DNA from 2 places in the Streptomyces sp. x-80 genome. Region 1 is predicted to be linked to the other one. Evidence: predicted binding sites of a transcription regulator. Region 1 holds the regulator's gene; the other holds the start of a gene.
What was found. The regulator HspR, encoded in region 1, represses chaperone genes until heat shock. The targets are predictions, from matches to a motif close to TTGAGNNNNNNNNNCTCAA.
Positions count from the first base shown of each region.

Region 2: the regulator HspR is predicted to act here: its motif matches at 5,472-5,490, upstream of lon (endopeptidase La).

Region 1 is NZ_JAJPWM010000010.1:217,958-229,388, forward strand. It holds gene dnaK (molecular chaperone DnaK) at 1-1,331, shown strand, start outside; gene grpE (nucleotide exchange factor GrpE) at 1,328-1,999, shown strand; gene dnaJ (molecular chaperone DnaJ) at 2,045-3,217, shown strand; gene ACLJWH_RS21960 (heat shock protein transcriptional repressor HspR) at 3,219-3,671, shown strand; gene clpB (ATP-dependent chaperone ClpB) at 4,080-6,713, shown strand; gene ACLJWH_RS21970 (YbjN domain-containing protein) at 6,948-7,484, shown strand; gene ACLJWH_RS21975 (alpha/beta hydrolase family protein) at 7,584-8,606, opposite strand; gene ACLJWH_RS21980 (pyridoxal phosphate-dependent aminotransferase) at 8,828-10,006, opposite strand; gene ACLJWH_RS21985 (IS256 family transposase) at 11,080-11,431, opposite strand, start outside.
Region 2 is NZ_JAJPWM010000004.1:134,284-145,714, reverse strand. It holds gene ACLJWH_RS08745 (ATP-binding protein) at 1-843, opposite strand, end outside; gene ACLJWH_RS08740 (response regulator transcription factor) at 840-1,580, opposite strand; gene ACLJWH_RS08735 (spermidine synthase) at 1,658-2,389, opposite strand; gene ACLJWH_RS08730 (rhomboid-like protein) at 2,691-3,509, shown strand; gene ACLJWH_RS08725 (pentapeptide repeat-containing protein) at 4,103-4,948, shown strand; gene lon (endopeptidase La) at 5,513-7,975, shown strand; gene ACLJWH_RS08715 (lysozyme) at 8,102-8,965, opposite strand; gene ACLJWH_RS08710 (MarR family winged helix-turn-helix transcriptional regulator) at 9,247-9,774, shown strand; gene ACLJWH_RS08705 (hypothetical protein) at 9,931-10,776, opposite strand; gene ACLJWH_RS08700 (nitrate- and nitrite sensing domain-containing protein) at 11,393-11,431, shown strand, end outside.

The sequences.
Region 1 (11,431 bases):
CGCTGCTGGAGATCGGCGACGGCGTCGTCGAGGTGAAGGCCACCAACGGTGACAACCACCTCGGTGGTGACGACTGGGACCAGCGCGTCGTCGACTACCTGGTCAAGCAGTTCCAGAACGGCCACGGCGTCGACCTCGCCAAGGACAAGATGGCGCTCCAGCGCCTGCGCGAGGCCGCCGAGAAGGCGAAGATCGAGCTGTCGTCCTCCACCGAGACGACGATCAACCTGCCTTACATCACCGCCTCCGCCGAGGGCCCGCTGCACCTGGACGAGAAGCTCACCCGGGCGCAGTTCCAGCAGCTCACCGCGGACCTCCTGGAGCGCTGCAAGACCCCGTTCCACAACGTCATCAAGGACGCGGGTATCAACCTGTCCGAGATCGACCACGTGGTCCTGGTCGGCGGTTCGACCCGTATGCCGGCCGTCGCCGAGCTCGTCAAGGAGATGACCGGCGGCAAGGAAGCCAACAAGGGCGTCAACCCGGACGAGGTCGTCGCCATCGGCGCCACCCTCCAGGCCGGTGTCCTCAAGGGCGAGGTCAAGGACGTCCTGCTGCTGGACGTCACCCCGCTGTCGCTTGGTATCGAGACCAAGGGCGGCATCATGACCAAGCTGATCGAGCGGAACACGACGATCCCGACCAAGCGGTCCGAGATCTTCACCACCGCCGAGGACAACCAGCCCTCCGTGCAGATCCAGGTCTACCAGGGCGAGCGCGAGATCGCGGCGTACAACAAGAAGCTCGGGATGTTCGAGCTGACCGGTCTGCCGCCGGCCCCGCGCGGTGTCCCGCAGATCGAGGTCTCCTTCGACATCGACGCCAACGGCATCATGCACGTGACCGCGAAGGACCTGGGCACGGGCAAGGAGCAGAAGATGACCGTCACCGGCGGCTCCTCGCTGCCGAAGGACGAGGTCGACCGGATGCGCGAGGAAGCCGAGCGCTACGCGGACGAGGACCACAAGCGCCGCGAGGCCGCCGAGTCCCGTAACCAGGGTGAGCAGCTCGTCTACCAGACCGAGAAGTTCCTCAAGGACAACGAGGACAAGGTCCCCGCCGAGGTCAAGACCGAGGTCGAGACCGCCGTCGCCGAGCTGAAGGAGAAGCTCAAGGGCGAGGACTCGGCCGAGATCCGCACCGCCACGGAGAAGGTCGCGGCCGTCTCCCAGAAGCTGGGCCAGGCCATGTACGCCGACGCCCAGGCCGCCGGTGGCGGTGCCGCGGGTGCCGCCGGTGCCGCGGGTGGCCAGCAGGCCAAGGCCGAGGACGATGTCGTGGACGCCGAGATCGTCGACGACGAGAAGCCGAAGAAGGACGGTGCCGCGTGACGGAGGAGACCCCGGGCTTCGAGAAGAAGCCCGACGTCCCCTCCGACACCGAGTCCGCAGGTAACTCTGACGGCACGGCGCGTGCCGAGTCCGCCGACAAGGCGGGCTCGGCCCCGGCCGGGGACGACAAGCAAGCTCAGGACATCGCTCTCACGGCGCAGCTGGACCAGGCGCGTACGGCGCTCACCGAGCGTACGGCGGACCTCCAGCGGCTCCAGGCGGAGTACCAGAACTACCGCCGTCGGGTGGAGCGGGACCGGGTCGCGGTCAAGGAGATCGCCGCGGCGAACCTCCTGGCCGAGCTCCTGCCCGTCCTCGACGACATCGGCCGCGCCGGCGAGCACGGCGAACTGGTCGGCGGCTTCAAGTCGGTGGCCGACTCGCTGGAGACCGCGGTCGCCAAGCTGGGGCTTCAGCAGTTCGGCAAGGAGGGCGAGCCCTTCGACCCGACGATCCACGAGGCCCTGATGCACTCGTACGCACCGGATGTCACCGAGACGACGTGCGTCGCGATCCTGCAACCCGGGTACCGCATCGGTGAACGGACGATCCGCCCCGCGCGGGTCGCCGTCGCCGAGCCGCAGCCGGGCGCGCAGGCCACCAAGTCCCCCGCCGAAGAGGACGCGAAGGCTTCGGACGAGGAGAGCGGTGGCCCGGAAGAGGGCTGACGTGAGGACACCAGAGAACACCGTGCGAGAGGAGGGACGTCGAGGATGAGCACCAAGGACTTCGTGGAGAAGGACTATTACAAGGTCCTCGGCGTCCCGAAGGATGCCACCGAGGCGGAGATCAAGAAGGCGTACCGCAAGCTCGCCCGCGAGTTCCACCCGGACGCCAACAAGGGTGACGACAAGGCCGAGGAGCGCTTCAAGGAGATCTCCGAGGCGAACGACATCCTGGGTGACGCCAAGCGCCGCAAGGAGTACGACGACGCGCGCGCGCTGTTCGGCAACGGCGGCTACCGTCCCGGTCCCGGCGGGGGCGGCAGCTTCAACTTCGACCTGGGCGACCTCTTCGGGGGTTCGCAGGGTCAGAGCGGCGGTGCCGGCGGCTTCGGCGGCGGGCTCGGGGACGTGTTCGGCGGTCTGTTCAACCGCGGCGGCGCGGGCACCCGTACGCAGCCGCGCCGTGGTCAGGACGTCGAGTCCGAGGTGACGCTCAGCTTCACCGAGGCGGTCGACGGGGCCACGGTTCCGCTGCGGATGTCCAGCCAGGCGCCGTGCAAGGCGTGTTCGGGCACCGGCGACAAGAACGGTACGCCGCGGGTCTGCCCGACCTGCGTCGGCACCGGACAGGTCAGCCGGGGCGCGGGCGGCGGCTTCTCGCTCACCGACCCGTGCGCCGACTGCAAGGGCCGGGGCCTGATCGCCCAGGACCCCTGCGAGGTCTGCAAGGGCAGCGGGCGCGCGACGAGTTCGCGCACCATGCAGGTCCGTATCCCCGCGGGTGTCTCCGACGGGCAGCGCATCCGGCTGCGCGGTAAGGGCACCCCCGGTGAGCAGGGCGGTCCGGCGGGCGATCTCTATGTCGTGGTGCATGTCGACGCCCACCCGGTCTTCGGCCGCAAGGGCGACAACCTCACCGTCACGGTGCCGGTCACCTTCCCGGAGGCGGCGCTCGGCGGCGAGGTCAAGGTGCCGACGCTGGGCGGCCCGCCGGTGACGCTGAAGCTGCCGGCCGGGACGCCCAACGGCCGCACCATGCGGGCCCGGGGCAAGGGCGCGACCCGCAAGGACGGCACCCGGGGTGACCTGCTGGTCACCATCGAGGTGACCGTCCCCAAGGAGCTCGGCGACAAGGCGAAGGAGTCGCTGGAGTCCTACCGGGAGGCGACCGCGGGAGCGGACCCGCGGGAGGAGCTTTTCAAGGCCGCGAAGGGAGCTTGAGATGGACAGCCGGGGCGGGCAGCGTCGTAACCCCTATGAACTGACCGATGAGTCGCCGGTGTACGTCATCTCCGTCGCGGCTCAGCTCTCCGGCCTGCATCCGCAGACCCTGCGGCAGTACGACCGGCTGGGTCTGGTCTCACCCGACCGGACGGCCGGGCGGGGCCGCCGCTACTCGGCCCGGGACATCGAGCTGCTCCGTACGGTGCAGCAGCTGTCCCAGAACGAGGGCATCAACCTCGCCGGCATCAAGCGCATCATCGAGCTGGAGAACCAGGTCGCCGCGCTCCAGCAGCGGGTCGCCGAGCTCCAGGGCGCCGTGGAGGGTGCGGCCAGCGCGATACGGCAGCGGGAGGCGGCGGTGCACGCGTCCTACCGCCGCGATCTGGTGCCGTACCAGGATGTGCAGCAGGCCAGCGCGCTGGTGGTGTGGCGGCCCAAGCGGCCCGAGTAACGGGCCGGGTGCCGTACGGCGCATCCGTGACACACGCGAGCAGGGCCGGGTGATCCCCGGCCCTGTTCGCGTTTTCCGGTCCGTGCCGATCTGTGGCCGGTCCCGGTCCGTGCGATGCCTTCCCGCGTCGCGCGGCGGTTGCGGCCCACCCGGCACACGGCGGCCCGCGCCGGTGGCGACGGTTGTTCTTGATCTTGATGCACTGTTGCCGGGCGGCAGCGGTGGCGAAGGCGCGTTCGGGTCGATTCACTCGCAGTAGGGGGTCGCTGAAGGTGATGTTGACGTCGCGCTTCAACCTTGAGTGGAGTAGGCTCAACTTATCGCACGGTGGTAAGTGCAGAGTCGGTGTGATGGCCGCGGCTGGCGGCGGAACGAGTACAGGACGAGTACGAGGAGGATCGCGAGGACGTGGACGCCGAGCTGACCAACAAGAGCCGGGAGGCGCTGAGCGCCGCCAATGAGCGGGCGATCACCGCCGGGAATGCGGATATGACGTCCGCGCATCTGCTGCTCGCGCTTCTGGCCGGGCGGGCCGAAGACAATGCGAACATCATGGACCTGCTGTCGGCCGTCGAGGCCGACGCCGCCGTGCTGCGCTCCGGCGCCGAGCGGCAGCTCGCGGGGCTGCCCAGCGTGCAGGGTTCCACCGTCGCGCCGCCGCAGCCGGACCGCGAGCTGCTCGCCGTCATCGCGGACGCCGCGCAGCGCGCCAAGGAGCTCGGCGACGCGTACATCTCCACCGAGCACCTCCTGATCGGCATCGCCGCGAAGGGCGGCAGGACCGGCGAGCTGCTGGCGCAGCAGGGGGCCACCGCCAAGAAGCTGCTGGCCGCCTTCGAGACGAGCCGGGGCGGGCAGCGGGTGACCACCGCGGACCCGGAGGGCACGTACAAGGCGCTGGAGAAGTTCGGTACGGACTTCACGGCGGCCGCCCGCGAGGGCAAGCTCGACCCGGTCATCGGCCGGGACCAGGAGATCCGCCGGGTGGTGCAGGTCCTGTCGCGGCGCACGAAGAACAACCCGGTGCTGATCGGCGAGCCGGGCGTCGGCAAGACCGCCGTCGTCGAGGGCCTCGCCCAGCGGATCGTCAAGGGCGATGTGCCCGAGTCGCTGCGCAACAAGCGCCTGGTCTCGCTGGACCTGGGCGCGATGGTCGCGGGCGCGAAGTACCGCGGTGAGTTCGAGGAGCGGCTGAAGACCGTCCTCGCCGAGATCAAGTCCAGCGACGGCCAGATCATCACCTTCATCGACGAGCTGCACACCGTCGTGGGCGCGGGCGCCGGCGGCGATTCCGCGATGGACGCCGGCAACATGCTCAAGCCGATGCTGGCCCGCGGTGAGCTGCGGATGGTCGGCGCGACGACGCTGGACGAGTACCGCGAGCGGATCGAGAAGGACGCGGCGCTGGAGCGGCGCTTCCAGCAGGTGCTGGTCGCCGAGCCGAGCGTGGAGGACACCGTCGCGATCCTGCGCGGCCTCAAGGGGCGCTACGAGGCGCACCACAAGGTGCAGATCGCGGACTCCGCGCTGGTCGCCGCCGCCACCCTCTCCGACCGTTACATCACCTCCCGCTTCCTCCCCGACAAGGCCATCGACCTGGTCGACGAGGCCGCCTCCCGGCTCCGGATGGAGATCGACTCGTCACCCGTCGAGATCGATGAGCTCCAGCGCGCCGTGGACCGGCTCAAGATGGAGGAACTGGCGCTCCGGAACGAGACCGACGCCGGCTCCGTCCAGCGGCTGGAGAAACTGCGCAAGGACCTCGCCGACAAGGAGGAGGAGCTGCGCGGCCTGACCGCCCGCTGGGAGAAGGAGAAGCAGGGCCTCAACCGCGTCGGTGAGCTCAAGGAGCGGCTCGACGATCTGCGCGGCCAGGCCGAGCGCGCGCAGCGCGACGGTGACTTCGACACCGCCTCCAAGCTGCTCTACGGCGAGATCCCGGGGCTGGAGCGGGAGCTCGCGGAGGCCGCCGAGGCGGAGGCCGAGCAGGAGGCGTCCAAGGAGTCGATGGTCAAGGAGGAGGTCGGCCCGGACGACATCGCGGACGTGGTCGGCTCCTGGACGGGTATCCCGGCCGGCCGGCTCCTCGAAGGCGAGACGCAGAAGCTGCTGCGCATGGAGGACGAGCTGGGCAAGCGGCTGATCGGCCAGACCGAGGCGGTACGGGCCGTGTCGGACGCCGTGCGGCGTACCCGCGCCGGTATCGCCGACCCGGACCGGCCCACCGGCTCGTTCCTCTTCCTCGGCCCGACGGGCGTCGGCAAGACCGAGCTGGCCAAGGCGCTCGCGGACTTCCTCTTCGACGACGAGCGGGCGATGGTCCGTATCGACATGAGCGAGTACGGCGAGAAGCACAGCGTCGCCCGGCTGGTCGGCGCGCCGCCCGGCTATGTCGGCTACGAGGAGGGCGGTCAGCTGACGGAGGCGGTCCGCCGCCGCCCGTACAGCGTCGTCCTGCTGGACGAGGTGGAGAAGGCGCACCACGAGGTCTTCGATGTGCTGCTCCAGGTCCTCGACGACGGCCGGCTCACCGACGGCCAGGGCCGCACGGTCGATTTTCGTAACGCCATCCTCATCCTCACCTCCAACCTCGGGTCCAACTTCCTGATGGACCCGCTGCTGAAGGAGGAGCAGAAGCGGGAGAAGGTGCTGGAGACCGTACGGGCCTCCTTCCGTCCGGAGTTCCTCAACCGGCTGGACGACCTGGTGGTCTTCCACCCGCTCGGCACGGACCAGCTCCAGCGGATCGCGCAGATCCAGATCGACCACCTCCAGCGCCGGCTCGCCGACCGCCGGCTCACCCTGGACGTCACCGACGGCGCCCTGACCTGGCTCGCCTGGCTCGGCCAGGAACCGGCCCCGGGTGCCGCCGCGACGTCCCTGCCGGACCTGTCCTACGGCGCCCGCCCGCTGCGCCGCCTGGTCCAGACGGCCATCGGCGACCAGCTCGCCCGCGCCATCCTCTCGGGCGAGGTGCAGGACGGCGACACGGTACGGGTGGAGGTGGCGGGGGATCACCTGTCGGTGCGGCCGGTGCGCTGACCGCGCACGCCGGAAGCCGTGCGGTTGGGCCCGCCGGAAACTGTGCGGCCGGGCCCGCGGTCCTGGTGGGCGGCGGGCCCGGCCCCGTTCCCGTCCGGCCGCTTCCGCGACCCGTCCGGTGGGGTGGGGCAGCTCACCCAACGGATGGAGCGCCGACCCCAGCCGGGACCGGGCTTGCCAGGATGGGGCGGAGATGGTGGAGGATGGCGCAGACCATACGAAGGGAATTCCACGGTGAGCATCGACCCGTCCTCGATTCCGAATTTCGGGGGCCAGCCCGAACCGCAGCCGTCGGGGCCTGAGGGTCCCGTCGTGCCCGACCAGGACCTGGTGAAGCAGCTCCTCGACCAGATGGAGCTGAAGTACGTAGTCGACGAGGAGGGTGACCTCGCTGCCCCGTGGGAGCAGTTCCGTACGTACTTCATGTTCCGTGGCGAGGAAGAGCAGCAGATCTTCTCCGTCCGTACGTTCTACGACCGCGCCCACGGCATCGACGACAAGGTCAAGCTGCTGGAGGCGATCGACGACTGGAACCGCCGGACGCTGTGGCCCAAGGCGTACACCCACACCCACGACGACGGCACCGTCCGTCTGATCGGTGAGGCATCGATGCTGATCGGCACCGGTGTCGCCCTTGAGCACTTCGTGTCGAGCACGGTCAGCTGGGTTCGCGCCTCGATCGAATTCGACAAGTGGATCGTCGAGCAGCTGGGCCTGGAGTCCGAGCTCGAAGGCGACTCCGACAAGAAGCCGGACGACGACGAGGACTGAGTCCCGACGGCACGGATCCCGGCTGCGCGGGCCCCTGGAGCGATCGGCTCCGGGGGCCCGCGTGCTGTACGGGGGATGGGCCGGGACAGCGCGTGCCACTTATTTCCGGCCGATCGAGGCCAGGAACTTCTCCTGTTCGTCGAGATAGCCCGGGGTGAAGAGCGAGCGCGGCGCGGCGATGGCGAGGAACGTGCTCTTGAGCTCCGAGTCCTCGATGTCCTTGGGGACGATGTTGTGGGTCGAGTCCTCGTAGCGCTTCACCGTGAGCTGCCCCGGCGCGGTGAGCAGCTTCCGGTACCCGGCCTCGGTGTCGTCGCTGTCGACGTGGATGTCACGCCCGCCGAGGAACAGCAGTACCGGCACCTTGACCTCGGCCAGGTCGGCACTCACGTCCGACAGGTAGTTCCGGCGGTTGAAGGCCCAGCGGTCCGGTGTGAGGCCGGTGACATCGCCGCCCTTGGCCTTGTACTCCTCGTACGTCTCACTGCTGCGCAGGGCGTTCAGGTTCTTGTCGCTCTCGGCGACCGCCTTCTTGATCTCGTCCGCCGAGGCGTTCCGGTCCCGGAGCGTGGCGACCAGGTCGTAGCGGCCCTGCTCGAGCCAGTTCATGGCGGGCGCGACGCCGATGACGAAGCGCACGTCGGACGATTGCCGGGCGGCCTTGGGCATGACCCAGCCGGCCTGGCTGGCGCCCCACAGACCGATCCGCTCGGGGTCGATGCCGGGCTGGGTCTTGGCCCAGGCGATCGCCGCCACCGTCTCGTCGGCCCGGTCCTGGATGCTCTGGTCCAGCCAGTTGCCGGGCGCGCCGTTGATGCCCGGCTTGTCCCAGGACAGGGTCGCGTAACCGGCCTTGGCCATCGCCTCCCAGATCGGCCGGTAGAAGGTGTCGTGGGTGGCGTTCTGCGGCCCGTCCCCGTGCACGAACACGACCAGTCCGTGCGGACCCTTCCCCCCGGCCGGGCGGGCGAGGACCCCGTTCAGCGGCTGCTTACCGCCCGTGATCTTCACCTGCTCCTCCTTGATGTCGTACTCGTTCTGGTAGACCACCCAGCCGCCGGCGCCGACCAGCAGCACCACCACGGTGAGCAGCGAACCCCAGATCCATCTACGCCTTCGCATCTATCCAACCTCAATCGCTCGTATTAAAAACGTTCGTATTTTATTTGAGCATACTATGGAGGCGGGCGCGCCCGAGGTGTCGGACGGGCGCTGGTGGCGGCGGTGGTCCGGGTCCGAGGGGGAGGCGAAGTGCGGGCGCGGTGGTGACGGCGGCACCACATACGACGGCCCGCCGCCCGTGGGGGCGGCGGGCCGTGGGGGACGGGCCGGAGCGGTATCCGTCAGAGGCGCTGGAGGCGGGTGACGGCCTCCTGGAGCACCTTCTCCTGCTTGCAGAAGGCGAAGCGGACGAACGGTGCGCCCTGGTCCTGGTGGTCGTAGAAGACGGCGTTGGGGATGGCGACGACGCCCGCGCGCTCGGGGAGGGTGCGGCAGAAGGCGAAGCCGTCGTCGAAGCCGAGGGGGCGGATGTCGGTGGTGATGAAGTAGGTGCCGGAGGGGCGGAAGACCTGGAAACCGGCGTCGGTGAGGCCGGTGGCGAGGATGTCGCGTTTGGCGCGCAGGTCGTCGCGGAGGCCGGTGTAGTAGCTGTCGGGGAGGGCGAGCGCTTCGGCGACGGCGTACTGGAAGGGGCCGGCGGAGACATAGGTGAGGAACTGCTTGGCGGAGCGGACGGCGCCGACCAGCTCCGGGGTGGCGGTGACCCAGCCGACCTTCCAGCCGGTGAAGGAGAAGGTCTTGCCGGCCGAGCCGATGGTGACGGTCCGCTCGCGCATCCCCGGGAAGGAGGCGAGCGGGAGGTGCTCGCCCTCGAACACGAGGTGCTCATAGACCTCGTCGGTGATCACGAGCAGCTCGCGCTCGCAGGCGAGGCGGGCGACCTCGGCCAGTGCGTCGCGGGTCAGGACGGTGCCGGTGGGGTTGTGGGGCGTGTTGAGGAGGATGAGGCGGGTGCGGTCGGTGACGGCGTCCCGTAGTTCGTCCAGGTCGAGGGCGTACGAGCCGCTTTCGGGGTCCGGGCGCAGGGTGACCGGGACGCGGGTGCCGCCGGCCATCGCGATGCAGGCGGCGTACGAGTCGTAGTACGGCTCCAGGGCGATGACCTCGTCGCCGGGCTCCAGCAGCGCGAGCAGTGAGGCGGCGATGGCCTCGGTGGCGCCCGCGGTGACCAGGACCTCGGTGTCGGGGTCGTAGGAGAGGCCGAGGTGGCCGTAGAAGCGCTCCTGGTGGGCGGCGACGGCGGTGCGCAGTTCGGGGATTCCGGGGCCCGGCGGGTACTGATTGCCGCGGCCGTCGCGCAAGGCGCGCACCGCCGCCTCCCGGACCTCCTCCGGCCCGTCGGTGTCGGGGAACCCCTGTCCGAGGTTGATGGCGCCGGTCCGTACGGCGAGTGCCGACATTTCGGCAAAGATCGTCGTTCCGAACTCGGCGAGGCGGCGGTTGAGCAGCGGTCGGTCCATGCGCGCCATCCTGCGCCGAACCTCTGGAGTTCCTCAACTGTGCTTCACGGATGGGCAACTGCGCCGAAACCCAAGTCGCCAATTCTGAGCAGGGGAAGAGCCGTCGTCACTTGTCGTTGTTGGTCGTTGTTGGGCGCCCTTCCACGGCCCACAGACGGCCCGGTAAAGGCCCGGAGAGCTATCCAGCATCGGCCCGCTGTCGTGCCGGCTGGCGGTTCTTCCTCTTGCGGCGGAAACTTTTTGGATTTGCCCGGCTCACCCGGCTCACCCGGCTCAACCCCAGGTCAGGGGCATGATCACGAGTGTGGGTTGCCCGGCTCATGCCCGGCTCATGCCCGGCTCAGCCCGGCTCAACACAGGGCCGGACGCCGCCGGCCGGGCCCAGCCCCTCCCGGCCGCGGGCGCCCCAAGGGATGTCGCCCGAAGGGCGTCCTTCTTGCCTTTGTCCGGTCGCTTGTCGCGACGGACTTGTTCAGTACCCGCTGCCGAACGAGTCCGGCCGTGCCTGGCTTCCTGCCTCAGTGACACCCGCCTGGCCTGCTAGCAACAGTCCGCCGCCTCCGAGGCCCCGGTTCGGCGCAGAGCTGGGGTCTTGGAGCGGGCGCTGCTAGACGCTAGGCCGCTGGTCAGGCACGGTATGGGGTGCTAGCGGGGGTGCTAGACCTAGCACCCAGCCCCGCTAGGTCTAGCACCCCCGCTGTCGTGCCGGCTGGCGGTTCTTCCTCTTGCGGCGGAAACTTTTTGGATTTGCCCGGCTCACCCGGCTCACCCGGCTCAACCCCAGGTCAGGGGCATGATCACGAGTGTGGGTTGCCCGGCTCATGCCCGGCTCAGCCCGGCTCAACACAGGGCCGGACGCCGCCGGCCGGGCCCAGCCCCTCCCGGCCGCGGGCGCCCCAAGGGATGTCGCCCGAAGGGCGTCCTTCTTGCCCTTGTCTTGTCGCTCTGTCGCGCCGGACTTCGTCCGGCGTCCACTGCCGAACGAAGTCCGGCCGTGTCTGGCAGCCGGGATGCCCGCAGCTGACTCTCCGTGGCAGGGAGGGAGATCGTGTCCCTTGGTGTGGTGTAAGCGATCAGCTGGTGGGCGTGTTGGTGGTGTTGGGTAGTGCGGGGGCGCTTTCGGGGCGCTCGGTGGGGTAGATCTGGTCCATGCTTCCCTCGGGCAGGTAGCGTCGGGGGAAGGCGATCCATTCGTCGTGCAGTTCGAAGAGCACGGCGGTGACCAGCCGCAGGAGGGCGGCGTCGTTGGGGAAGACCTGGACGACGTCGGTGCGGCGTTTGACCTCGCGGTTGAGCCGCTCCAGCGGGTTGGTCGACTGGATCTTCTTCCAGTGCCGGTCCGGGAAGACCGCGAAGGCGGTCAGGTCGTCCTTCGCCTCGATCAGCATCGCTTTGACCTTGGGGAACTGTGTGCCGAGCATGTCG
Region 2 (11,431 bases), on a different contig from region 1:
GTGGACCGTGACCCGGCCGTGCCGCGGGCTGTGCTTGATCGCGTTGTCGATGAGATTGGCGACGACCTGGTGCAGCCGCTCGGCGTCGGCGTGCGCGGTCAGCTCGGGCGGGGAGACATCGAGATGCAGATGGACGTCCGTCCGGGTGTGGGTGCCCGAGCCGGCCAGCGTCGCCGCGCCACGGCTCATGTTGGCCTCCTTGAGCACCCCGGACAGATAGGGCCAGACCTCGAAGCGGCTGGTGTGCAGCGGCACCACGCCGTTGTCCAGCCGGGACAGGTCCAGGAGGTGCTCGACCAGCCGGCCGAGCCGCTCGGTCTGCTTCAGCGCCGTCCGCATCGTCTCCGGGTCGGGCTGGGAGACACCGTCCACGACGTTCTCCAGCACCGCCCGCAGCGCCGCGATGGGGGTGCGCAGCTCGTGCGAGACATTGGCGACCAGTTCCTTGCGGTGGGTGTCCACCGCCTCCAGATCGGCCGCCATCCGGTTGAAGGCGTCCGCCAGATCACCGAACTCGTCGCGGCGCGCCGAGTGCACCCGCCGGGTGTAGTCACCGTGCGCCATCGACTGCGTCACGTCCGTCATCTCGCCCAGCGGCGCGGTGAGGCTGTTCGCCACGAACTGGGTGATCAGCAGCGACGCGATGATCGAGAAGATGGTGATCACCCGCAGCTCGGTCGCCGAGTGCATCGCGACGAACACCAGCAGTGTCGTGATGATCACCGAGACGATGACCAGCGCGCCGAGGGCCGCCTTGACGGAGCGGTACGGGTCCAGCGGCCGCAACCCGTCCCAGATCCGCGCCCAGAGCCCCCGCGCGGGCCCCCGCCACCGCCACGTCATGCGGCCGGGGTCTCCAGGGCGTAGCCGACGCCGTGGACCGTGCGGATGCGCTCGGCGCCGATCTTGCGGCGCAGCGCCTTGATGTGGCTGTCGACCGTGCGCGTCCCGGAGGCGTCCGCCCAGTCCCAGACCTCGGCGAGCAGCTGCTCGCGGGAGAGCACCGCGCGCGGGGTGTTCGCCAGACAGACCAGCAGGTCGAACTCGGTCGGCGTGAGGTGGACGTCGGCGCCGCGCACCCGCACCCGGCGCTGGGCGTGGTCGATCTCCAGCTCACCGAGGCGCAGGATGCCGCTGCGCGGGGTGTGCGCGGCCAGCGCGGCGCGCTCCACCCGGCGCAGCAGGACATGCACCCGGGCGGCCAGCTCGCGCATCGAGAACGGTTTGGTCATGTAGTCGTCGGCGCCGACGCCGAGGCCGACGAGCATGTCGGTCTCGTCGTCCCGGGCGGTGAGCATCATCACCGGCACCGGCCGCTGGGCCTGGACCCGGCGGCACACCTCCAGGCCGTCGAAGCCCGGCAGCATCACGTCCAGGACCAGCAGGTCCGGCTGCCACGCCTCGGCGGTGTCGACGGCGGCCGGGCCGTCGGTGGCCGTCTGCACCTGGAAGCCCTCGGCGCGCAGCCGGGCCGCGATGGCGTCGACGATCGTCGGGTCGTCCTCGACGACCAGCACCCGGCGCTGGGCGCCCGGCGTGGCCGCGGCGGTGCCGCCCTGGCTGGTCTGAGTCTGGTCCATCGCCCGCCCCTGCATGTCCCCGTGTGCCCGGTCGCGTAGTGCTGGGCAGCAGCGTAAGGGCATGATGTGACCGTCGGCTACGCGCCCTTACGCGCGAGATGCACCACGTCGGGGACGCCTCGGACAACGGGGATCTCTTTCGTACGTACCCCGCTGAACCCGGCATTTCGAAGAGCCTGTTCGAAACCGGGGGACGGCTGCGCGGACCAGACGGCGAGCACTCCGCCCGGTGTCAGCCGGTCCTGGCAGGCGGCGAGACCGGTGGGGGAGTAGAGGCTGCCGTTGCCGTCGGTGACCGTCCAGTCGGGCCCGTTGTCGATGTCCAGGCAGAGCGCGTCGTAGGTGTCCCCGTCCGCTCCGGCGCGGAGGTACGCGACCAGATCGGTGGCCAGGATCTCGGTGCGCGGATCGGCCAGCGCCGTCGCCGAGACCGCCGACAGCGGACCCGTGCGGTGCCAGTCGATGACCGCGGCCTCCCGCTCCACGACGGCGATCCGGCCCCAGCGCGGTTCGGCCGCCGCCCGCGCCAGCGAGAAGCCGACGCCGAGACCGCCGATCAGGACGGCGGGCCGCGGCCGGGCGGCCGGCAGCTCGGCCAGCGCGGCGTCGATCAGCAGCCGCTCGGAACGGCCGTCGGAGGTGTCCATCAGGAAGCAGCCGTTGGCGATGATCTCGTAGACCGGCGGTGCGCCGGGGCCCCCGTCCCGCTGCCGCAGCGCCACCTCGCCGTACGGGCCCTCCCGGCGGTCGAGAGTGCGTGGTGCCTCCGGGAGGCCGGCCGTGGGGTGCGAGGGGAGTACGGGAGCCATGCGGTCATCTTGGTCGTGCCCGGGTCCGCCGGTCCACCGATTTGGACCGTGGCGCGGGCCGGTCGTCACCGACCGGCCGCGCCCAGCGAAGGTTGTCCGGTGTGATGAAGCTCACGCACACAGCTGGCTCATGGGTTGAACGCGCAGGCTGGTCGCGCACGTTGTCCAGACGCCGTGGGCGGCGCCGGACCGGCGCCGGCGGCGGAGGCCGTGGGGCCGGTGGAACCGGCGGCATCGGCGGGGCGGATCGAATGGAAATCGAACAGGAATCGAACGGAAAGGGCCTCGGGTGGTGAGCAGGATGGGGACGACGGACACCACACCGGACGGCGAGGTGCGGCCGGCCGGTCTGGCGGGGATTCCCCGGCAGCGCGGCGCGACGGCGGCCGCCCCCGCGGCCGGCCCGGCGGAGGCGGGCCCGCCCGCGGGCCGCCCCCGCCGGCGGGGGCGGCCCTGGCTGCTGCTGCCGACCCCCCTCGGCACACCCTTCACCCTCGGCTACGCCGCCCTCCTCGTGGCGACCACGCTCTTCGCCGACCACGCCGACCCCACGCTCGTCTCCGAGCTGCTCCGCGGCTCCAGCACGGACGTCGTCCATCTCGCCCAGGCCCCGCTGCTGGTGCTCGTCGCCAGCGCCCTGTGGATAGCGGGCGGCCTCACCTCCGCGTACGCCCTCGGTTTCGTCTTCGTCCTGACGGCGCTCGAACGGCGCATCGGCGGGCTGCGCACCGCCGCCGTCTTCTTCGGCGGCCATGCGCTGGCCACCGTGGCGACCGAACTGACCGTGGGCTTCTCGGTCGCCGCCGGCGGGCTGCCGGACAGCTCCCTGGAGCGCCTCGACTACGGCATCAGCTTCGGCGTGATGACCTGCACCGGGGCGCTCGCCGGGCTGCTCCCGGCCTGGCTGCGCTGGCCGCTGGTCCTCGGCGCCGGATACGTGGCCGTCGCCGATCTGCTCGCCTACGCCGACCCGATGACCAACTGGGGCCATCTGCTCTCCCTCACCCTCGGCGTGGCGAGCTGGCCACTGCTGCGCCGCTGGCGCGACCGGCGCACCTCGGCCGTACCGCTCCTCGGCGATCTGGGCCATCCGGCACTGCGCGGCGGACGCCCGCGCTGAGATCCGGGGGCGGCCGCCCGGGAGCCGGGCACCGGCGCTGCGGACGTGTCACGGCGCTGCGGTCGTGGCGGGGCGCAGGGGCCGTGGCCTCTCCCCGATTCCGCCAACCAGGTTTTTTTCCGGTCCCCCGGTCGCCTGATTCCGCGGTCCCCCATTTCCCCGAATCCCCGGAATCCCCCGGCTCCCCCGATTCCTGACCCCCGGTCCCTCGATTCCGCTGTCCCGTGTCCCCGCCGCCCCCGCAGTCCCGGCTGGCCCCGCCGTCCCCGCAGTCCCTGCCGTATGAGCATCCCGCCCTCATCGTGCGCGGTCGTGCGGAAGAACGGCCGCAGCCGTTCGTGGTGGGCGCCCACCCGGGATCACCGGGGGCCCGGCCGGGCTCGGCGGCCGTGACCCGTACGTACTCTCCGGTCATGCCCCGGGCCGGATGGCAGGCGGGGCCGGTGGCAGTGCCGGGGGAGCGGGCGGGCCGGCCGGCGCCGCGCGCGGAAAAGGCCGGGCGGGGGCGGGCCGAGTGCCGTGCCTGGGAGAATGGCACCCCCTTCCGAGTGCGCTGAGCAGCGGCGCCTCCCCGTCGCAGGAGTGCCCGCACCGTGTCCGAGGACCGCGAACCCCCGATTCCCGACGCCATCGACCCCGGCCGGCGGCTCGATCTGGTCGCCGACTGCGGCAGCTGCTTCGGACTGTGCTGTGTCGTGCTGCCGTTCGCGGCCTCGGCGGACTTCGCGAACGACAAGGAGGCCGGGCGGCCCTGCCACCATCTGCGTACGGACTCCCGCTGCGGCATCCACGCCGACCTGCGCGGGCGCGGCTTCACCGGCTGCACCGTCTTCGACTGCTTCGGCGCGGGCCAGAAGGTCTCCCAGGTCACCTTCGGCGGCCGGGACTGGCGGCAGGCGCCCGGCACCGTCCGGCAGATGACGGAGGTGTTCCCCGTCATGCGGCAGCTCCACGAACTCCTCTGGTACCTGACCGAAGCGCTGACCCTGCCGCCGGCCCGCCCCGTCCACGACGAGCTGCGCCGCGCCCTGGAGCGGACCGAACGCCTCACCCGCGGCAGCGCCCCGGAACTGGCCGAACTGGACGTGGCGGCGCACCGCGGTGAGGTCAACACCCTGCTGCTGCGCACCAGTGAACTCGTCCGGGCCGGGACCGGCGGCCGCAAGAAGAACCGGCGGGGCGCCGATCTCATGGGGGCGCGGCTCCGGAAGGCCGATCTGCGGGGCGCCAATCTCCGTGGCGCCTACCTGATCGGCGCCGACCTCACGGGCGCCGACCTGCGCCTGGCCGACCTCATCGGTGCCGATCTGCGCGGCGCCGACCTGAGCGGTGCCGACCTCACCGGCAGCATCTTCCTCACACAGGCCCAGCTCAACGCGGCCAAGGGCGACTTGAGCACCCGACTGCCGTCGGCCCTCGGCCGCCCCGGACACTGGTAGCCGGCCCGGCGCCCCGGGCGAGTTCCGGCGGTGACGCGACAGCCCCCGGCGGGTAAATCCGGTTCGCGCGGTTCGCCCGGGTCCGTGCCGCCGCCGACCGGCCTCGCGCGGCCGGACAGGGGCCTGCCGACGAAGCGTGCGGCAGGCCGTGTTCACCGACTTCACCGGCTCCCTCCACACTTCACCGGCTCCCGCCACTCCATCGGCTTCCTCGGCCTTCGCTGGTGCCGTGGTGAACCCCGGTTCGCGCGTCGCCGGACCTCAACGACCGTCAGATGACGCCCACCGGCCACGACGAGCCACCGGTCATGGCGAGCCACCGCCCACGACGAGCCACCGCCCGCGGTGCCCGGCCGCAGCTCCCCGCCGCCGCCCGCCCCACACCTCCGCGATCCGCCGGTCCACAGATCCCTCGGTCCGCCCGTCCATCGGTTCGCCGGTCCCCGGTTCCGGCAGGTCCCGCCGGTCCCGCCGATCGCTCACAGCGAACACGCTCCGGGGAACATCCGCCCCTCCCTCCGCATTGAGTGAGTACAGCTCAACTTGCTTGCCGAAGGGGAGATCATGGCTTCGACGTCCACCTCGCTCACACTGCCCGTGCTGCCCCTCGATGACGAGGTCGTACTGCCCGGCATGGTGGTGCCGCTGGACCTGTCCGACGCGGATGTACGGGCCGCGGTGGAGGCCGCGCAGGCGGCCGCCTCCGGGGGTAACAAGCCGGAGGTGCTGCTTGTGCCCCGGGTCGACGGCACCTACGCGGGCATCGGCACGCTCGGGCGGATCGAGCAGGTCGGGCGGCTGTCCGACGGCGATCCCGGGGCGCTGATCCGGGGCCTGGGACGGGTGCGGATCGGTTCCGGTACGACCGGGCCCGGTGCCGCGCTCTGGGTGGCGGGCACCGCCGTCGAGGAACCGGTGCCCGACCGGCTGCCGGGAGCGGTCGGTGAGCTCGTCACCGAGTACAAGGCGCTGATCACCAGCTGGCTGCGTAAGCGCGGCGCCTGGCAGGTCGTGGACCGGGTGCAGCAGATCGAGGACGTCTCGGCGCTCGCCGACAACTCCGGGTACTCGCCGTTCCTGACCACCGAGCAGAAGCTCCGGCTGCTGGAGACCGTCGACCCGGTCGCCCGGCTGAAGTCCGCCACCGACATGCTGCGCGAACACCTCGCCGAGCAGGACGTCGCCGAGTCCATCGCCAAGGACGTCCAGGAGGGCGTCGACAAGCAGCAGCGGGAGTTCCTGCTCCGCCGCCAGCTGGAGGCGGTCCGCAGGGAGCTGGCCGAGCTCAACGGCGACCCGGAGGACGAGGGCGGCGACTACCGCGCCCGGGTCGAGGCCGCCGACCTCCCCGAGGACGTCCGCAAGGCCGCCCTCAAGGAGGTCGACAAGCTGGAGCGGTCCAGCGACCAGAGCCCCGAGGGCTCGTGGATCAGGACCTGGCTGGACACCGTCCTGGAACTGCCGTGGCACGAGCGGACCGAGGACGCCTACGACATCGCCGGTGCCCGCCGGGTCCTGGACGCGGACCACGCGGGCCTGGAGGACGTCAAGGAGCGGATCACCGAATACCTGGCCGTCCGCAAGCGCCGGGCGGACCGGGGGCTCGGGCTGGTCGGCGGGCCGTCCGCGGGGGCGGCGGGCGAGGGTGCCGCAAACGGCGGCGGACGGCGGGCGGGCGGCGCCGTGCTGGCGCTCGTCGGGCCGCCGGGCGTCGGAAAGACCTCGCTCGGCGAGTCCGTCGCACGCGCCATGGGGCGCTCGTTCGTCCGGGTCGCGCTCGGCGGCGTCCGGGACGAGGCGGAGATCCGTGGCCACCGGCGCACCTACGTCGGCGCGCTGCCCGGCCGGATCGTCCGGGCCATCAAGGAGGCCGGGTCGATGAACCCGGTGGTGCTGCTCGACGAGATCGACAAGGTGGGCTCCGACTTCCGGGGCGACCCGGCCGCGGCGCTGCTGGAAGTCCTCGACCCGGCGCAGAACCACACTTTCCGGGACCACTATCTGGAGGTCGAACTGGACCTGAGCGATGTGGTCTTCCTGGCCACCGCCAACGTCCTCGAAGCGATCCCGGAACCGCTGCTGGACCGCATGGAGCTGGTGCGGCTCGACGGCTACACCGAGGACGAGAAGGTCGTCATCGCCCGGGACCACCTGCTGCCCCGCCAGTTGGAGCGGGCCGGTCTGGAGCCCGGCGAGGTGGCCGTGACGGACGAGGCGCTGCGCAAGCTGGCCGGCGAGTACACCCGCGAGGCGGGCGTGCGGAACCTGGAACGGGCCGTCGCCCGGCTGCTGCGCAAGGTCACCGCCCAGCACGAACTCGGCGAGCGGGAGCTGCCGTTCACCATCGGCGACGCACAGCTGCGCCCGCTGATCGGGCGCCCGCACCACACCCCCGAGTCGGCGCAGGACCCGGCCGGGCGGCGGACCGCGGTGCCCGGGGTGGTGACCGGTCTCGCGGTCACCGGTGCCGGTGGCGACGTGCTGTACGTCGAGGCGTCGCTCGCGGACGCGGAGACCGGTGCGTCGGGCCTCCAGCTGACCGGACAGCTGGGCGACGTGATGAAGGAGTCCGCGCACATCGCGCTCTCGTTCCTGCGCTCGCACGGCGCGGAGCTGGAGCTGCCGGTCGCCGATCTGAAGGAGCGCGGGGTGCATCTGCACGTACCGGCCGGTGCGGTCCCCAAGGACGGGCCGAGCGCGGGCGTGACGATGACCACCGCCCTGGCCTCGCTGCTGTCGGGCCGGCAGGTCCGGCCGGACGTGGCGATGACCGGTGAGATCTCGCTGACCGGGCGGGTGCTGCCGATCGGCGGCGTCAAGCAGAAGCTGCTCGCGGCGCACCGGGCCGGCATCACCACCGTGATCATTCCGCAGCGCAACGAACCCGATCTGGACGAGGTGCCGGCCGAGATCCTGGAGGCCCTCCGGGTGCACCCGGTCGCGGACGTCCGCCAGGTCCTGGAGCTGGCGCTGACACCGGCCGTGACCGCGGCCGGCGCGGCGCCGGAGGTTCCGGTCGCGGCGTGACGGACGCGGCCGGGACCGGGCAGGCGCCCCGTCCGCACACCTCGTGCGGGCGGGGCGCCGCCGTACGTCCGGCCGCGCGGGTGCCGGCCGGGGACCGCGCCGGTCGCGGCCCGCGGCCGGGCGTCGTCAGCCGTTGGCGAGTGCCTGGAGGCGGTCCTGTGCGCCGTTGAAGAGGTCGTGGTCCCCGACGGCGGGGCCGGTGGAGGTGTACTGCCAGATGGTGTGGAAGCCCCAGCCGGCCGGGAGTTCGCCGGCCGAGGAGCCGTAGCGCGGCACCCACAGCGGATTGATGGTGCCGAACCCGGTGTAGTTGCCGGTGCACTGCGACCACCAGCTGGTGGAGGTGTAGAGGACGGCGTCCCGGCCGGTGCGCGCCTTGTAGGTGGCGAACCAGTCCTTCATCCAGTTGACCAGCCCGGTCGCGCTCAGGCCGTAGCAGGTCGCGCCGTAGGGGTTGTACTCCATGTCGAGCGCGCCGGGCAGCGTCTTGCCGTCCTTGGACCAGCCGCCGCCGTGATTGGCGAAATAGGTGGCCTGCGCGGCGCCGCTGGAGGTGTCCGGCGTGGCGAAGTGGTACGCGCCGCGGATCATCCCGACGTTGTACGAGCCGTTGTACTGCTGCGCGAAGTACGGGTTGGTGTAGCTGGTGGACTCGGTCGCCTTGACGTAGGCGAAGCGGACCCCGCTGTTCCAGAGCGACTGCCAGTCGACGTTGCCCTGGTGGCCGCTGACGTCCACGCCCTCGACGGAGGCGGTGAGCGCGGCCGGCGGCGGGGCGCCCGGGGCGGTGCCCTCGTGCGCGGCGATCTGGGAACCGGCCCAGTCCTGGCCGGGGTGGGTGGGTTCCGGCGCGTGCCGCGCGGACGCGGCGGTGGCCCCGGCGGCGCCGGGCAGGCCGAGGAGGAGGGAGAGGGTCGCGAGGAGGATGCCGGCCGCGGTCGCGAGGGAGCGCGCGGGGCGGTGGGGGGAGCCGGATCTGGACGCGGGCATGCGTGCCTCCGAAGAGCTCGGTGAGCTGACCTGAGGGGGGAAGGCGGTGACGGCAGGGGTGCACCGGCGCGAGGGCACGGTGCGGTGTGCGGGGCACCTGGTGGAGCCTCTGGAACTTGGTGTGGTCATGCCAGAAATGACGATACGCGCGTAGACCGGCGTGACAAAAGAGGGTCGCGGGGCTGTCGTTGGTCTAATCCTGCGAAATACTGGCCAAGCTGCGGTTTCTGTCGCGGCGGCAGGAAATTTTCATTCTCGGGAAAGCGGGAGAGGTCGCTGACGTGCACAACACCGGAGCCGACGGTACGGCGGCGGACGGCGGGCCAGAGGCCACGGACCACGCGCCGCACGCGGACCACGTAGATCATGTGGATCACGTATTCCTGGCTCTGGAACGCGAGTTGGCGGTGTTCCTGCGCCGCGCCCGCGCCTCGTCCGGTGAGATGGCGCGCGAGGTCCACCCCGATCTGGAACCGGCCGCCTACGGTCTCCTCGTCCGGCTGGCCGACATCGGCGCGCAGCGCGCCACCGACCTGGCCGGCTTCTTCGGCGTCGGCAAGGCCACGATGAGCCGTCAGCTGCACGCCCTGGAGGACCTCGGACTGGTCGCCCGCGAACCGGATCCGGCCGACGGCCGGGCGGTCCTGGTGCGCATCACCGACGAGGGCCGGGACCGCTTCTCCCGGGTCCGCGAGGGACGCCGCGCCCAGTACGCCCGCCGCCTCGCCTCCTGGGACCGCACCGAGGTCGCCGACCTGGCCCGTCTGCTGCACCAGCTCAACGCCGAGCAGGAGGGTGAGTGCTGCTGAGGGACGGCTGAGGGCCGCCGCGGCGCGCGTACGCCGCCGTCCCGCAGCCGGCCTCCCGTACCCTCGGCGCCGGCCCGCCCGGAGCGGGCTCCGCCGCCCCGGCACCGGCCCTGACGGCGGACGGGGCCCCGGTCGGGCATCCGGCCGCGGCCGTGGTCACGGCGCCACGAAGACCACCGCGGCATCGTCCCGCGCCTTGCCGCGCGGGTGCGCGGCGCCGTCCGGGTCCGCCGCCTCGGCCGCCCGGACCTGGTCGATCAGCGCCTGCGGTCCCTGCTTCGCCACCAGAGCCGCGCAGTCCGCCCAGGAGCCCTCGCGGAACACCTCGACCCAGCGGCCCGCCCCGTCGCTGAGGGCGGTCAGCGAGCGGACCTCGCCGCGCGGGACGCGGCCGGTCACCGCGCGGGCGGCCACGGATGGATCGGCGGCCGCGGTGAAGAAGCCGCCCTCGGCGTTGCGCAGCGCCTCGACCGCGCGGCCGTACGCCCGGCCCGCGGCGGCGCGTTCGGCGGAGCCGCGGGGCAGCGCCCGGACCGCGGCCTCCCGGGCGCGGACCGCGGGCGGCAGTTCGTCCAGCCGGGGGTCCAGTACCGGCCACACCGTGCCGTCCGGCCGCTCCAGCAGGAGGACGGAATCGGACAGTACGAGGTACTCGACGGTGTCCGCGCACCAGCGCGCGGTGACCACGGTCGCCTGCGGAGTGCGGACGTGAGAAAGGTCACAGGTCGATCGATGCATATCGGCCGTCCGGGAGATGGCCGCCGCAAGGATCTCAGCGAGCGTCATATCCCGCCGTGAACCGGACAGTTCGAGCATCGCACCCCCCAGGCGCGCGGTGAACCACGGCACGGAGTGGACGCAGCCGTACGCCTCCTCCGGCGGTGTCACACCGTCCAGCAGGACCAGGACTCCGCCCTGGCCGGAGGCCGGAAGAGCGACCGATGCGTAGTCCTCGTTCGGTCGTTGGGGATCGCCCGGTTCGGTGGCGAGTTCGATGCGCATGGGAACGAGTGTGCCGGAGCCGCCCGTATTCTCCCGGCGGCGGGACGCTTCCCGGGCGCGGGCGGGCGGCCGGGCCGCCGGCGGACGGAAAGTCCGGACCAGGGCGGCGGGCGGGATGCGGGCGCGCATCTTTTCAGGACCGCGGCGGTTCTCCAAACCCGCCGGGGGGTTGCGCGAGGTTGCGGCCCGTCCCGCCGGTGCGCGGAAGTTGATGGTCAAACTCGGATTGATGTTCACTCGTTCAGGTGGTCGGGCATGTGTTGCCGAGCCACTGCGCAGCGCCGGTGGAATGGTCGTTTCCCGGATCATTGGGGTGGGCCAGGACGTTCGTCGCAACGCGCAGAGCCGGGCTGTTTCCCTTCGCGGACGTGTGCGCTGCTGCGGTCTCCGCGCAGATCCGCCCCGCGAGCGGAGGAGCGAGCCGGGTCCGCGAGGCCACACGGCGTGGGCAGGCGAGACAGGAATGCGAGCAGCGGTGCGGAAGAAGCGGCTTCGGGGCGGCGCAGGGAAGCCGGGATCACCGGCCCGTTCGGTCTCGGGACCGGGCACGGGTCCGGTCCCCGGTCCGGGGACGGCGGGCAGCGGTGGAGACCGCAGAGGGCGCCCCGCCGCACGGGTGCGCAACCGTCTCGTCGGGGCCGTCGCCGTCGTCGCG